2 linked regions of the Chroococcidiopsis sp. TS-821 genome follow. The protein of the gene in region 2 interacts with the protein of the main gene of each other region in a pairwise test. Links are inferred from orthologs where the notes say so. Each region holds a gene or a part of one and is shown on either strand. Other genes may lie near its edges.

Region 1 (7,085 bases), on a different replicon or contig from region 2:
AAGCAACGTTCCCGACGCATCTGAAGGTTCAGCAGCGACTTTCCCTGTCAGACGCAGGCGTAACCAGTCTTTTGGTTGCAGTACCCACCGCGCCTTTGCATAAGTTTCAGGTTCGTATTGACGTAACCACAATAAACTTGCTCCTGCCATACCTGCGGCGATGGGATTTGCCAGCTTGCTGCGAAGCTGAGAATCGAGGGCATTATATTCTCGTAGCATTTCACTCGACCGCGTATCTGCCCAGAGAATCGCCGGACGTAACGGCGTACCTTCGCTATCAGTTAACACAACGCCATGCATTTGCCCAGAAAGTGCGATCGCTTGTACGTCTTGAGGATTTTTCACCGCATTTTTGACGGCGATCGCAACAGCATTCCACCACTGTTCGGGGTCAGTTTCCGCCCATCCTGGCTGTGGTGCTTGCACCGCATACGCACAAGTAGCTTCCCTAACGACAGTGCCATTAGTGTCTAGCAGTAATGCTTTCACCGAACTAGTACCGAGATCGATGCCAAGTAGCATGTTTCTAGCGACTTCGAGAACGCGTCCGCAAGCGGTCGATGATGACGGCGGTTATGATTACTAAACCTTTCACGACTAATTGCCAGAAGAATGAAATATTCAACAGCGTCAAGCCATTATTCAGCGTAGCAATAATCAAAGCACCGATTAAAGTACCGATAATTGTCCCAACGCCACCGGCAAAACTCGTTCCTCCAAGAATAACGGCGGCGATCGCATCAAGTTCGTAACCTGTACCTAAGATTCCGGTTGCACTGTAAAGACGACTCGCACTCATAACGCCAGCCAAACCGGAAAGCAAACCACTGACGCCGTAGACAAATAACAGAACATAACTCACTTTAATACCCGTCAATCGCGCAGCACGGGCGTTACCACCTACCGCATAAATTTGCACCCCAAGAACAGTGCGACGCAAAATAAACCAACTGACTAAGACAGTTAATAATGCAATAATCACTAACCAAGGAATTGGTCCGATGTAATCATTGCCAATCCAAGCAAAATTTAAATTAGGATTAATAACTGTTGTGCCGTTTGCTAATAAATACGCCACACCGCGCAATCCAGTCAATCCACCCAGCGTTACGATAAACGGCGGCAGATCTAAATACGCAATCAGCGCACCATTGAGTATACCTAAAAGTAACCCTACAGCTAAGGCTGCTGGTACAGCAAGTACGCTAAACCCTGGAAGAAGTGAAATAACAACAGAGACAACCGCACAGACAGCTAAGATGGCACCCACTGATAGGTCAATTCCACCCGTTAAAATGACAAACGTCATTCCTGTTGCTAGCACGATATTAATCGATGCTTGACGAACAACGTTGATTAAATTACCTAATGTGAGAAAGTTAGGGGTAAGAAACGCGAATAAAATACAAATAATAATAAGAATCGGCAGAATACCAGCAACTTGAATTAAATTACCGACTCGATTGCGTTTGCGAGTGCGATCGCGATTGCTTCTACTTCTTGCTGGTTTAAGTTGCATTTGCTTCATCGTGCTACCTCTGCTGCGCCTGTTGCATGCGTCATAATGTTTTCTTGCGTAATTTCTTGACCAGGAGAGTTATCCAGTTCGCCGACTAAAACACCTTCGCGCATCACCAATACGCGATCGCTCATGCCAATAATTTCGGGTAATTCGCTTGAGATCATCAAAACTGCAACTCCCTGCGCTGCTAGTGCGGCAATAATGTGATAAATCTCGTTCTTTGCGCCAATATCTACCCCGCGTGTTGGTTCGTCAAGTAATAACACCTTGGGATTAATTGCTAACCACCGCGCCAAGAGTAACTTTTGTTGATTACCGCCAGAAAGGTCCATCGCCCTAATCGATAAGCTAGCAAGGCGAATCCGCAGATTATCGACTGCTTTTGCGGCAATATCACCGATAGCTTTCCAATTAACGACGCCAGCTTTTGATTCGCGCCCGAAGACATTCATCGTGATATTCTTACGCGAACTCATCTCTAGAAACAAACCTTGGTCTTTGCGATCTTCTGGGACATAACCAATCCCCGCGCGAATCGCATCAGCTGGGCTAGAAATCTTTAGTTTGCGTCCTTCTAAAACAACTTCCCCACTCACACTCGCATCAGCCCCAAAAATCAACCGTGCTAACTCTGTTCTGCCAGCACCCACTAACCCTGACAAACCCACAATTTCGCCTGCATGCAGTTGCAAACTTGCTGGTTGCACCTTGCGCCCGTCGCTTAAATTTGTCACTTCCAAAACAACACGCCCGCGCGGCGATGGCTGACGTTGATACAAATCTTGTAGTGGTCTGCCCACCATCATTTGAATCAACTTTTCCGCAGAGATTTCGCTGTGCAGCAAACTGCCAATGTATTCTCCGTCGCGCAGCACGCTAATGCGATCTGCTAACGCATAAATCTCATCCATGCGGTGGCTAATATAAATAATCGCAATGCCATCATCGCGCAAGCGCCGTACAATCTGAAACAATCGTTCTGTCTCGCGATCCGAAAGTGCCGCCGTTGGTTCGTCCATAATCAGAATGCGGCTTTGATCTTTTAAGGCACGCGCGATTTCAACTTGTTGCTGTTCGGCAATAGAAAGACTCGAAACTAGCGTACTAGGTCCAAAACTTGCGCCTAAAGTTTCTAAAACCCTAGCAGCTTCTTGCTGCATTTGTTCTTGGTCGAGAAATGCACCGCCTTTGGTAATTTCACTTCCCATAAAAATATTCTCAGCAACACTCAAATTTGGTGCTAAGTTTAATTCCTGGTAAATAATTGCAATTCCGACTCGCCGCGCGTCACTAGGATTGTGAATTCGTACTGGTTGACCGTCAATCCGAATTTCACCTGAATCCGCAGCATACGCCCCAGCTAGAATTTTCATCAGCGTACTTTTTCCGGCGCCATTCTCACCCATCAAAGCATGAATTTCTCCAGGAAAAATCTGCAAATCTACATTCTGCAATGCAGGTACGCCGTGAAACTCCTTGCCAATTCCCTGCATTTCTAATATTGGTGTCTTCGTTGCTACTACCATTTTGGATTTTGAGATGTGAGATTTGGAATTACTCAAGACCGCAGGAGTAAGACAGCATTAATTGATGTAACTTTTAATACTGTCCTCTAACTCCTAACCTCTGCTAGTTTGTTGTCCAACCTTGGTACTCAGCGACGTTATCGCGGGTAATTAATGATACTGGAATCAAAACCGTTGTCTCTGCGGGTGGATTGCCTTGACGAATATCGTTACCAATTTGCACTGCCCGTGCTGCCATGGTAAAAGGATCTTGTGCTGCTGTAGCAACAAATAAGCTGCCTTCGCGTTCAATTGCTTGTTTTGCTTCAGGCGCGCCATCAACACCAACAATGAAAAATTCATTGCGTTTTGCCTGTATGGCTGCAAGTTCAGCACCAATGCCTGTTGGGTCGTTAATTGCGAACACAGCATCAATTCTGGGGAAGGAAGTGAGTAAGTCGCTCATGACGCGCAATCCACCATCGCGGCTACCTTCAGCGTTTTGATCGCGCGAAAGCACGTTGATACCTGGATATTTCGCAAAAACTTGCTCGCAACCCCGTACGCGGTCAATTACAGCGGTAACAGGTGGTCCATTGATAATAACAACATTACCCTGACCATTCAAGCGGTCTGCAATATACTGACAACTAACTTCACCAGCTTGTACGTTGTTTGACGTCACTGTCGCATCAACTCCACCTTCTGCGTCTACATCAACAGCAACTACTGGAATTCCTGCCCGTTTCGCGTTTATAACTGCTGGGGCAATGCCTTTACTATCCGCAGCGTTGAGTAATATTAAGTCAGTACCAGAGGCGACAAAGTTTTCCATTTGGTTGAGTTGTTGGTTCAAGTCGTACCCACTTGACACAACTGTTGTCCTGACATTTCCCCCGCCAATTTTTTGCGCTTCGGCTTCCGCACCGCGACCAATTTGGACAAAGAAGGGATTACCTAAATCGCCTACTGTTACGCCTACCGAGCTAAGCGTACCACCTTGACCACTCGTCTGAGTGCCTCCCTGATTCGCTTGCTGGTTACAACCGACAAGCGCACTACTGACTAAACCTAAAAGACCAAATGCGATCGCTACTTTTTTCACTTCTGTCTCCACCAAATCATGTATGGACGAGTCAGAATCATTGACCTGCTATCACTGAATCAAATTGCCAAAAAACAATTGCATAGCAATTTATCTTGTCAGCGTTACAAGCTTTACTTGTTTACATTTTTTATGCTTTTAATTCTGCTTTAGTTTTTGTATTTTGTTTCTTCTTCAAGCCCCGCTGTTCTATCAAAGTGCAACGTAGCTTAAGGCAATGATGCTACTTCTGCAAAGATTAATTTTTATGACTAAAACAGATAAAAAGTTATGAAAAAATGTATGTAGTTTGCTCGTTTTATTCTTTTTGCAGGCTTTTATCTTATTGACTCTCCATCTGTAAATTATGATCCCCAAGGCTTCTACTTTACATCCATCTGTCAGCTTATATCCTAGGGACTAATAAATTTAGCACAAAAATTAGTAAAATAATCCCTTAATATATCTCAACAATAGTGCGACTTAATATTAATAAATAGCAACACAAATAAAACTTTAAGCAAGAATAGTTTTACTTGTACTCAATTAAAACGATCGCCAACAATTCAAATAGTAAGTAAAGGTAGTGAGTAGATAGCAATAAAATGGTTAGATTTGCTTATTAGCTAACACCTTTGAGCGCAGCGTAAATAGCACTAAAGCGATGAAATCCTTCAGCATAAGCTGAATGCGAAGCTGGTTGAGTGTATTCTTCAATTGCAGGCAAAATCTGAAACAAGGCTTCTAGATCGGGATAAACATCGCAACCAACTAATGCAAGTAACGCTGCACCGTATGCTGCACCTTCAGCTAGTATCGGCTTTGCAAGATTGATACCAAGCACGTCCGTAATAATTTGTAACCAAAGTGGCGATCGCGAACCACCACCCGTAGCAACAAGTTCGCGAATTGGGGTAATCTCCTGCATCACATCAAACGCTGCACGCAAACTATACGCAACGCCTTCGAGAACCGCCCGCGTCATTTCTGCTTTACTATGCGCTAAAGACAAATTCAGCCACGCACCACGCGCCTCAGAATCAAGAAAAGGACTGCGTTCGCCTGCCAAATGCGGTAAAAATATCACGCCACCCGATCCAGGATCGGCATTACTTGCCCACTTTGTCAACTCATCATAGCTAGAGTTTGGAAAAAAAGTATCGCGATACCAACGCAGAGATCCACTCGCCGCCAATGTGACACCCAACAAATGATAGCCACCATCAGCGTGACAAAATAGATGAATTCGTCCTTCTGGTTCCGGAATAGGTTGTGCCAAAGGGACAAAAATCACTCCCGAAGTGCCAAGACTGAGACTACCGCGATCGCAATTTGTACTAGAGATTCCTAAGCCAATCGCCGCCGCTGCGTTGTCACCCCCACCTGCAATAATTGGTAAACCTGCGGGTAAACCTGTGATCCTGGCAACTTCCGGTTTTAATTTGCCAATAATTGCAGTCGATGCCATAACTTGGGGAAACAGATTTGCCTTAATATCAAGTGCCGTGAGAATATCCAAATCCCAAGTGCGATCGCCTAAATTTAAACACCCCACACCCGAAGCATCCGAAGGTTCTGTCGCAAGTTCCCCCGTCAACACGTATCCCAAATAATCTTTCGGTAACACTACATGACGCATCCGACTAAACGCCTGCGGTTCTGAGTCACGCAACCACACAACTTTTGGTAATTGAAAGCCTGTAATTGCTGGGTTACCAGTACGTTGAATCAATTCTTGGCGAGGAACAATCGTTTCAATCGTCGTCACCGCTTTACCAGTACGCTGATCGTTCCACAAAATTGCTGGTCGAATGACATCTCCTGCTGCATCAAGCGGAACCATCCCATGCATTTGTCCCGATAGACCTAAACCCACAATCTGGGAATGTTCTAATTGCTGAACTACCTCAGTCAAAGCTTGAAAACTAGCCTCAATCCAATCATTAGGGTTTTGTTCTGTCCATCCAGGATACGGCGTGAGTAACGGATAGTTACGCGTTGCTTGGGCGGCGATCGCACCTTGAAGATTAACTGCAACAACCCGCACCCCGCTGGTTCCAAGATCGATTCCGATCGCAACAGCATTATTTTTATGTAAATTTAAAGTCATTTGTTCTTGAATTGCGCTATGTACTAAATAAAGCAGCAGCAACTAATACTATTTCATCAAAGAACTACAAATAATTACTTATAGCAACCTCAAAGTGAAACAGTACAAGTATGCACAACTTACAATTAACAACTTATGAATTCCCGTGTCCTTGTCTTCGGTAGTATCAATATGGACTTGGTTGCCAAAGTTCCGCACTTACCTATTCCTGGCGAAACTTTACAAGGACATAGTTTTACAACTGTACCTGGCGGAAAAGGTGCAAATCAAGCAGTAGCAGCGGCGCGGTTAGAAGTTCCTACGGCAATTGTAGGACGTGTAGGGAACGATCAATTTGGGCAGGAATTACTACAAAATTTGCAAAGCGATCGCGTCCAAACTGACAATGTCTATATCGATCTGTCAACAACTTCAGGAGTTGCGATTATTGCTGTAGACGACAACGCCGAAAATCATATTGTTGTGATTTCTGGTGCAAATGGAAATGTAGGTGAAGAAGATGTCGAACGTCTAACCCCACTGCTACCAACAGCATCCATCCTACTGTTACAGCTAGAAATTCCGCTTTCTGCTGTACAAAAAGCTGCACAAGCCGCCCAACAAGCAGGCGTGAAAGTTATTCTAGACCCTGCACCAGCACCTACTGAGTTACCATCAGAACTATATTCGCTAGTCGATATCATCACGCCGAATGCAGTAGAAGCAGAACAATTAGTTCATTTTGCCGTCAACACTCCTGAAAGTGCTGAAAAAGCTGCATTATTACTGCAACAACGTGGTATTAAGACAGCAATTATCAAACTAGGTGCTAAGGGCGTTTTTTGTGCAACTGTGGATGATAGCTTTTTTATTCCTGCTTTTTCT
Region 2 (7,976 bases):
CTGACTTAACTAGCTACAATCAGAAAACGCACTCCCGACTTTTCCGCATTGTCTGTATTTTTGATGAGTATGCCGATTTTATGGCAGAAAAAGAGAGCCGCAACGCACTTGAACAAAGTATTAAGAGGTTAGGTGCTATGGCTAGAGCCGCCGGAATTCATCTGATTATTGCTACGCAACGTCCTGAAGCCAAAGTCGTGACTCCCATCATCCGCTCTAATTTACCAGGGAGAATTGCGCTACGAACTGCTAGTGAGGCTGATTCAGCAATTATCTTAGGAGGAAAACAAACTTCGGCAGCTTATTTACTTGGTAAAGGTGACTTACTCTACCAAAATGGCGCGCAACTACATCGCTTACAAAGCTTATTTGCCAAAACGATTCAACTGGGATAAGCAAGCGCGATCGCACACTATCCTTACTTAACTTACTTGGTGCGATCGCCCTGGTCATCACCAATTAGCGACTAACTCTTCAATCATTGTACGAGCTTCGTCTAAAGATGCCTGGCGTGCGTCATCACCGCTGCTGAGATTATCGGCTTGCACAAACGTAATGTCGGTAATACCAACTAAGCCAAACACAGCCTGTAAGAAAGGCTTGAGGTAATCATACTGTTCTGCGGGAGTTCCCGATCTGTAGCTACCACCGCTAGCAGCCACAATCAGCATTTTTTTTCCGTGAACCAAACCTGCGTATCCTTGATCGGTAACCGTAAAAGTACGATTGACGCGAACAATTTGGTCAATATAGGCTTTAAAGGTTGAAGGTACGCTAAAGTTGTACATTGGGATACCGAACACGTAGCGATCGGCTGCGAGAAATTCATCTACTAGTTCATCTGAAAGCTTAATTGCTTCGTTAAGTTCGGGGGTACGCGCTTCTGGGGGTGTAAATGCAGCCGCGATCCATCCTTCATCAACATGAGGTACTGGGTTTTTCCCCAAGTCGCGATAAGTCAGTGTATCCTCTGGATGGGCATTTTTCCAAGCTGTCACAAACTCATAAGAAAGTTTACGCGAAAAAGAGCGTTCGCCACGAGGACTAGAATCAATATGCAGAATATGTGCCATAAAACAATCATTCCTGAATATAATTTAACAGCATCAACCGAGTAAATTTAGCATTAATTCTACTTTTATGTCTGTCTGCCTTAAGACAGCTAAATCGCAAAATCGATGTCATTAAGAACTAACTTCATTCCAGGATTTCACTAATGGCTTATATCATTGCAACAGCAAACATGAAAGGTGGTGTAGGAAAAACGACACTAAGTGTCAATTTAGCGACTTCACTCGCCAAAGATCATGGTAAAAAAGTTCTTGTTTTCGATTTAGATACTCAAATTAGTGCTACCTTGAGTATGATGTCCCCGACAGATTTCGCTAAGTATCGCAAAACAAAGCGAACTTTGAAATATCTAATTAATCAAGCTATTCAACCAGAAACACGCTCTAAGATTAGCGTGAAAGAAGCAATTCACTACAATGCGTGCAAGCTTCCTAATCTCGATTTATTACCTGGTGATATCGAGCTCTACGATGAATTTGTTGTTTCTGAAATGCTGCATGAAGAAGCATTTGAGGTCGATAGACTTGATTTTGCAACTGTATGGAACCGCTTTGAAAGAAGATTAGTTAAACAGATTTTAGAGCCTGTTCTCGAAAATTATGATTTTATTATTCTTGACTGCGCTCCTGGTTACAATTTGATGACGCGCAGTGCGCTTGCGGCAAGTAACTTCTATATCCTACCTGCCAAATCTGAGCCTTTGTCAATAGTGGGTATTCAGTTACTAGAAAGACGCATTGCTCAACTTAAAGAAAGTCATGCATCCGAGGTAAATCTAAATATTCAATTATTGGGTATTGTCTTTACAATGTCAGGTAATTTAATTACAGGTAGATACTACAAACAAGTAATGCAACGAATTAACGAGGATTTTGAGGCAACACAAATTTTTAAGACACAAATACCTACTGATGTCAATGTTGCTAAAGCCGTTGATAGTTTTATGCCCGTTGTGATGACAAATCCACAATCAGCAGGGGCTAAAGCATTTACTCAAATAACGCAAGAGTTTTTACAGAAATTGCAAGTTGCTGGTAGCGAGCAACAGCAAACGCAATCGGTATCGGTAATGGGTAATCGGTAATGAGAAAAAAGATATTTACCAGTTACCAATTACCTGTTACCTTTTAAAAGTTGCCTGCTAACGCCGAAACGCAGCGCTCGCAAATCAACGGATGTTCCACAGAGTCGCCGACATGCACTGAGTAATTCCAACAGCGATCGCACTTCTTGCCATCGGCGTTAACTACGCCAATAGCGAGTTCGTCGGTTTGTAAGTTGTACTTTGCTTGTTGTACTGCTGCTGGCGAATCGACAAGTTCTACCTGCGAAGCAATGAACAAATAGCGCAGCTCGTCTACACCGTTAGATTGACGTGTCGATGGAGTTGTCGCCTGTTCTTCAGGGACTGATATCGTTTGAGAAAGCGATTCTGTTAGAGTCGTTGGCGCTTTTGATTTTTGCGATAACGCAATACGCATAAATGCTACTAGTAAGTAGCGCAGCGTTGCATAAATGCCGATGAGCTGGAAAACGCGCGGTAGCAGCGGAATCTCATTAACACCGACGAGTACGGCTTTTAACAAACCAAGCGGTAATACAACTAAAGGAAACGCCGCTAGCACAACAGCGATTATCCAAAGTTCGCGGTATACCTTTAACACGTCGCGTAAGTATGCTGGCGATCGCTTAAAGGGCTGCACAAGTTCTGCTAAGTACTGTTGCCAAGTTTTGGACGGTTGCGTTACCAGTGCTGTTGTTTCTGTTATGGGCTGTGGAGCCGTCGCTAAGCTTTGCGCCGTACCGGGGTTTAATGTTTGTAACTGCGCCTTGAAAGCAGCATTAGGAACGTACAGCAACACCTTGGCTTCGAGGGAAGAGCCGATCGTTTTCTCGACGCGTGCTTGTTCGAGGACTTTATTCACCTCGGCGCGCAGTTGTCGCAGTTTTTGCCAGGAATCTGCGAGTTGTGGTTGGTACCACTGTTTTTCTAACTTCACCCAACCGGCTTCAAAGACGGATTTGTACGGCGTCGGATAGGGAAGGTGCTGCCAAATATCTTCTGCCATGTGACACAGTACTGGCGCGATCGCTTTTGCTAAGTTTTCCAGCGCGACGTGCAACACGGTTTGACAGCTGCGCCGCCGCCAAGCATCGGGCGCGCTAATGTAGAGTCGGTCTTTGGCAATATCTAAGTAGAAGTTTGACAAATCCACCACGCAGAAATTCTGCACTGTTTGGAAGAAGCGGAAAAATTGGTAATTTTCAAACGCCTCGCCGATCTCTTGAAAGACTTCTGTTATCCTGTGGAGCATGTAGCGGTCGAGTTCGGGCAATTGTTCGTAAGCTACAGAATGCTTAATCGGGTCAAAATCATGTAGATTACCCAATAAGAACCTTGCTGTGTTGCGAATCTTGCGATACGCCTCGGACAATTGCTTGAGGATATTTTTACTCAGCGGCGCGTCGGCGGTGTAATCAACGGATGATACCCACAGCCGCAGCACGTCAGCGCCGTAGGCAGGTTCTTCTTTTTGATTTTTCCCGCCGTTAATTACGACTTCTGGTTCGATGCCATTGCCGAGCGATTTGCTCATTTTGCGACCTTGCTCGTCGACGGTAAAACCGTGCGTTAAGACGGTTTTGTATGGCGCACAACCATTGACAGCGACGCTGGTGAGTAAACTCGACTGAAACCAACCGCGATGTTGATCTGAGCCTTCTAAATACATATCTGCTGGGTAGCGCAACTCTGGACGCTGTTGCAATACTGCTGCCCACGAGGAACCTGAATCGAACCACACGTCCATCGTATCTGTCCCTTTGCGGTACGACCGACCATTGTTGCGGTAGCTTTCTGGTAAGAGTTCTTCGGTTGATAATTCCCACCAGGCGTCCGTACCCTTTTCGGCGACGATGGCTTGCACGTGCGCGATCGTTTCTGCGTTGAGTAGTGCTTCGCCAGTTTCTTCGTCGTAGAATACAGGAATTGGGACGCCCCAACTGCGTTGTCGCGAAATGCACCAATCAGAACGCTCCGATACCATCGCAGTAATTCGGTTTTCACCAATCGCCGGAATCCACTTTACCTCAGCGATCGCCTTGAGTGCGGCATCGCGAAATCCGTCTACGGAGGCGAACCATTGTTCAGTGGCGCGGAAGATTGTTGGTTTTTTTGTCCGCCAATCGTAGGGGTATTTGTGAACGTACGGTTCTTCTTTGAGTAACGCCCCTGCTGCAGATAGTGCCTCAATCACGGCAGCGTTGCCATCGCCGAGGACATTCATGCCGGCAAATTGTCCGGCTTCGGCGGTAAAATTTCCATCAGCATCGACGGGTGCTAAAATTGGCAGACCGTACCGCTGACCGACGATGTAGTCGTCTTGTCCGTGACCTGGTGCGGTGTGGACTAAGCCTGTTCCTGACTCGGTGGTTACATAATCGCCACCTATCACTACTGGACTTTCGCGGTCAAAGAGGGGATGGCGATAAATTGTGTGTTCTAAATCCTTGCCACTTACTTTCGCTTTAATTGTGAGATTGCTTGCGAGAATCTGTGACAAGCGTTCTACTAAGTCAGTGGCTACGATTATGTATTTAGGTTGCTCGTTGTTAGCAACTTCAACAACCGCATAAGTTAACTCTGGATTAACAGCTACCGCTAAGTTAGCTGGAATTGTCCAAGGCGTGGTTGTCCAGATGGCTACACTGAGATGCGGCATAAATTCGCCTAATGCTGAAGCAGCTTCAGAAAGACGCGTCACAGGAAAAGCTGCATAAAGGCTCCGTGAGGTGTGACCTTCAGGATACTCTAGTTCGGCTTCTGCCAGTGCCGTTTTTGAACTAGGACTCCAATGGACAGGCTTCAGACCGCGATAGATGTAGCCTTTTAACACCATTTGCCCGAATACACCGATTTGCGCTGCCTCATATGCAGGATTTAGTGTTAGATAAGGATTGTCAAAATCCCCCCAAACTCCGTAGCGTTGGAAACTTTTGCTTTGTTCCTCAACTGTCGCCAAGGCAAACGCTTTGGCTTTGCGCCGCAACTCGAGAGGCGTCAGGTTTTGCCGCTCGGCTGCCTTCATGTTTTGTAACACTTTGAGTTCAATCGGCAATCCGTGACAATCCCAACCCGGAACGTAGCGAACCTTACGTCCTTGCAATAACTGAAATCGGTTGATAATGTCTTTGAGAATTTTGTTAAGCGCGTGACCGAGATGCAACGCACCGTTAGCGTAGGGAGGACCGTCGTGCAAAACAAATAACTCGCCAGGGTTGTTCTGCGACAGGCGATCGTATATTTGGTTTTCTGCCCAAAACTTTTGAATTTCTGGCTCGCGCTTTGTTGCGTTTGCTCGCATGTCAAAATTGGTTTTAGGCAGATTAACAGTATCTTTGTAGCTTCCTGGTTCTGTCACAGTTTGATGCCGAGAGATGATCAAGTCGTTTTGCAACTATTATCAACGACAATCCCCTTTCGCTTCAACCTCAATAACGCGCTTTAATTTGGCAATTAGCAAGTGGCTGATACTTCGATCAACTCGGTGATGGATTTTCAGGCGTTTCTGGGTCTGGTGGTGCAGCTTCTTGATGTTTTTCCTCAGCATCTTTCAGCGCGGCTTCTACCAATTCTGGATCAGGTGGGTTAGGGCGCATCAATTCGGGTGCTTCAGGTACGACTTCAGTTTCAGTTACTGCTGCGTCTGCAGTGGAGGCATCTTTTGTATCTTCAGACACATCTGGTGTTGATTCTCCAGCCGCTTGAACAACTTCATCCGCAGCGGTAGACTCAGGCAAAGCCTCCTCTGAAATACCTTCTGGAACCACTTCTACTGAAGTATTTTGCTGTGTTGCCGTAGTAGCGTCTACTTGCTCTGGTAAAGACGTACGATTGTCAATAATTTGAACTGAGTTTGCAGTATTGTTGTTAGTTGTGGGTGTAGGGCTTACCGCAGTTTCTGGAACTGGTGTTTGTTGGCTCAATTGTTGCAACCGCTCTTTTGCAGTAGCTGCACTATTATCTTTACGCTTAGTGAATTGCAACAGCTTAGATAGGAACGAAGACTTGGCAACCTTCTCCTGAACAGTACTTTTTACTTCTTCCGCTGTGGGTGCTACAGTTTGCGAAAGACGTGGAGTGAGCTGTCGTCGGAGTAAGAGCGTTTGGGTGACTGACCACCCCAATAAAGCAACGCCAGCTACTTGACCGAGTAGTACACCCCCTGTGATGCGTCCAGAACACACCCATAGAACTAAGGCGTAGAATAATCCTACCCCGCTCCAAATAAAGTCACCCTTGCGGTGTACCTCAGGAAAAAAGAAAGCTGCCATGTAGATAGCGAGGCTAAAGAAACCTACCGCCAACGCCAGGATGTATGCCAGCATTTGTGGGTTACTCCTTACTGTGTCATCAGACTACATATTTCAATTTTGCGCTTTTATTGTTCAAATAGATACAAATTTAAGCAAATGAGCTAAATCATTCTTGAAATCTACTTATTGGAAGATAAAAACTTAAACCTCTAAGCAGATAAATGTTTTGCTTTTTTTAATATTCTGACAAGGCATTCTCAATGTATTATCTACTTTTGTTCGACTAAAAACACAGGTCAAAAATCTGTCTTTTGCGTGATTTCATCAGAAGACCTGTATTTTAGCTGTAGTTTTGTTCTACTTGTTTAACACTTTTAATCTCTTTTTTACAGAAGATATCTTGAAGTTCGAGCTACCCTGAAGGGAAATCACCTCAATAGCGGAGTTAACAAAGCACACTTATGACACAGCAAAGCTTTGGTGTAATCGGCTTAGCCGTTATGGGCGAAAACCTAGCTCTTAACGTCGAACGCAACGGTTTTCCGGTCGCCGTATACAATCGCACCCCAGAAAAAACAGATGCTTTCATGCACACGCGTGCCCAGGGTAAGAACATAAAAGCTGCGTACTCGCTTGAAGAATTCGTTGGCTTACTTGAGCGACCTCGAAAGATTTTAATTATGGTGAAAGCTGGAGCACCTGTGGATGCAGTGATTGAACAGCTTAAACCATTACTCGATGAAGGCGACATCATCATCGATGGTGGAAACTCTTTGTATGAAGATACAGCACGCCGCACTCGCGAATTAGAACCACTAGGTTTTAGATTTATTGGTATGGGTGTTAGCGGTGGTGAAGAAGGGGCGTTGAATGGTCCGAGCTTGATGCCAGGCGGTACAAAAAGTTCTTACGAATACTTAGAACCAATTTTAACGAAAATTGCGGCTCAGGTAGAAGATGGTCCTTGCGTTACCTATGTTGGTCCTGGTGGCGCTGGACACTACGTCAAGATGGTACACAACGGTATCGAGTACGGCGATATGCAACTGATCGCTGAAGCCTATGATTTACTCAAAAATGCTTTAGGTCTCGACCACAATCGACTACACGAGATTTTTGCCGAGTGGAATACCACTGAAGAACTGAATTCGTTTCTTATTGAAATTACTGCAGATATTTTTAGGTACATCGATCCCGATACAAATCAGCCACTCGTGGAGCAAATCCTTGATGCTGCTGGACAAAAAGGAACAGGGCGTTGGACAGTACAGAGTGCGTTAGAACTAGGTATTGCTATTCCTACAATTACTGCTGCAGTAAATGCTCGCGTGATGTCTTCCTTTAAAAAGGAACGCGTTGCGGCTTCGCAAGTTCTTACAGGTCCTACGGGTAAGTATGAAGGCGATACCGAAGCTTTTATAGATATGATTCGTGATGCGCTATACTGCTCGAAAATCTGCTCTTATGCCCAAGGTATGGCACAGCTAGCAGCTGCCTCAAAAGTATATTGCTACAACCTAAATCTAAGCGAGATGGCTCGCATTTGGAAGGGTGGTTGTATTATCCGCGCTGGTTTCTTAGGTAAGATT

Evidence for each region.
Region 1: the proteins of ileS (region 2) and B1A85_RS06850 interact in binary tests that used the Escherichia coli proteins (3 or more experiments, as listed by UniProt). The link is inferred for Chroococcidiopsis sp. TS-821 from one-to-one orthologs.

What each region holds. Positions count from the first base shown.
Region 1 is NZ_MVDI01000001.1:1,513,076-1,520,160, reverse strand. Bases 2,143-5,082 are described here. They hold B1A85_RS06850 (ABC transporter substrate-binding protein), read right to left. Parts: upstream 4,133-5,082; coding sequence 3,152-4,132; downstream 2,143-3,151. Other genes in these bases: xylB (xylulokinase), read right to left, coding at 4,734-5,082; B1A85_RS06855 (sugar ABC transporter ATP-binding protein), read right to left, coding at 2,143-3,048. Outside these bases: xylB (xylulokinase), read right to left, coding at 1-522; B1A85_RS06860 (ribose ABC transporter permease), read right to left, coding at 527-1,528; more of B1A85_RS06855, read right to left, coding at 1,525-2,142; more of xylB, read right to left, coding at 5,083-6,221; rbsK (ribokinase), read left to right, coding at 6,357-7,085. UniProt on the Escherichia coli protein: Part of the ABC transporter complex RbsABC involved in ribose import. Binds ribose. Also serves as the primary chemoreceptor for chemotaxis.
Region 2 is NZ_MVDI01000011.1:13,068-21,043, reverse strand. What follows is about bases 1,999-5,829. They hold ileS (isoleucine--tRNA ligase), read right to left. Parts: upstream 5,493-5,829; coding sequence 2,199-5,492; downstream 1,999-2,198. Other genes in these bases: B1A85_RS20025 (Ycf66 family protein), read right to left, coding at 5,611-5,829; B1A85_RS20035 (ParA family protein), read left to right, coding at 1,999-2,155. In the rest of the region: B1A85_RS20045 (DNA translocase FtsK), read left to right, coding at 1-395; B1A85_RS20040 (FMN-dependent NADH-azoreductase), read right to left, coding at 453-1,073; more of B1A85_RS20035, read left to right, coding at 1,217-1,998; more of B1A85_RS20025, read right to left, coding at 5,830-6,459; gndA (NADP-dependent phosphogluconate dehydrogenase), read left to right, coding at 6,849-7,976. UniProt on the Escherichia coli protein: Catalyzes the attachment of isoleucine to tRNA(Ile). As IleRS can inadvertently accommodate and process structurally similar amino acids such as valine, to avoid such errors it has two additional distinct tRNA(Ile)-dependent editing activities.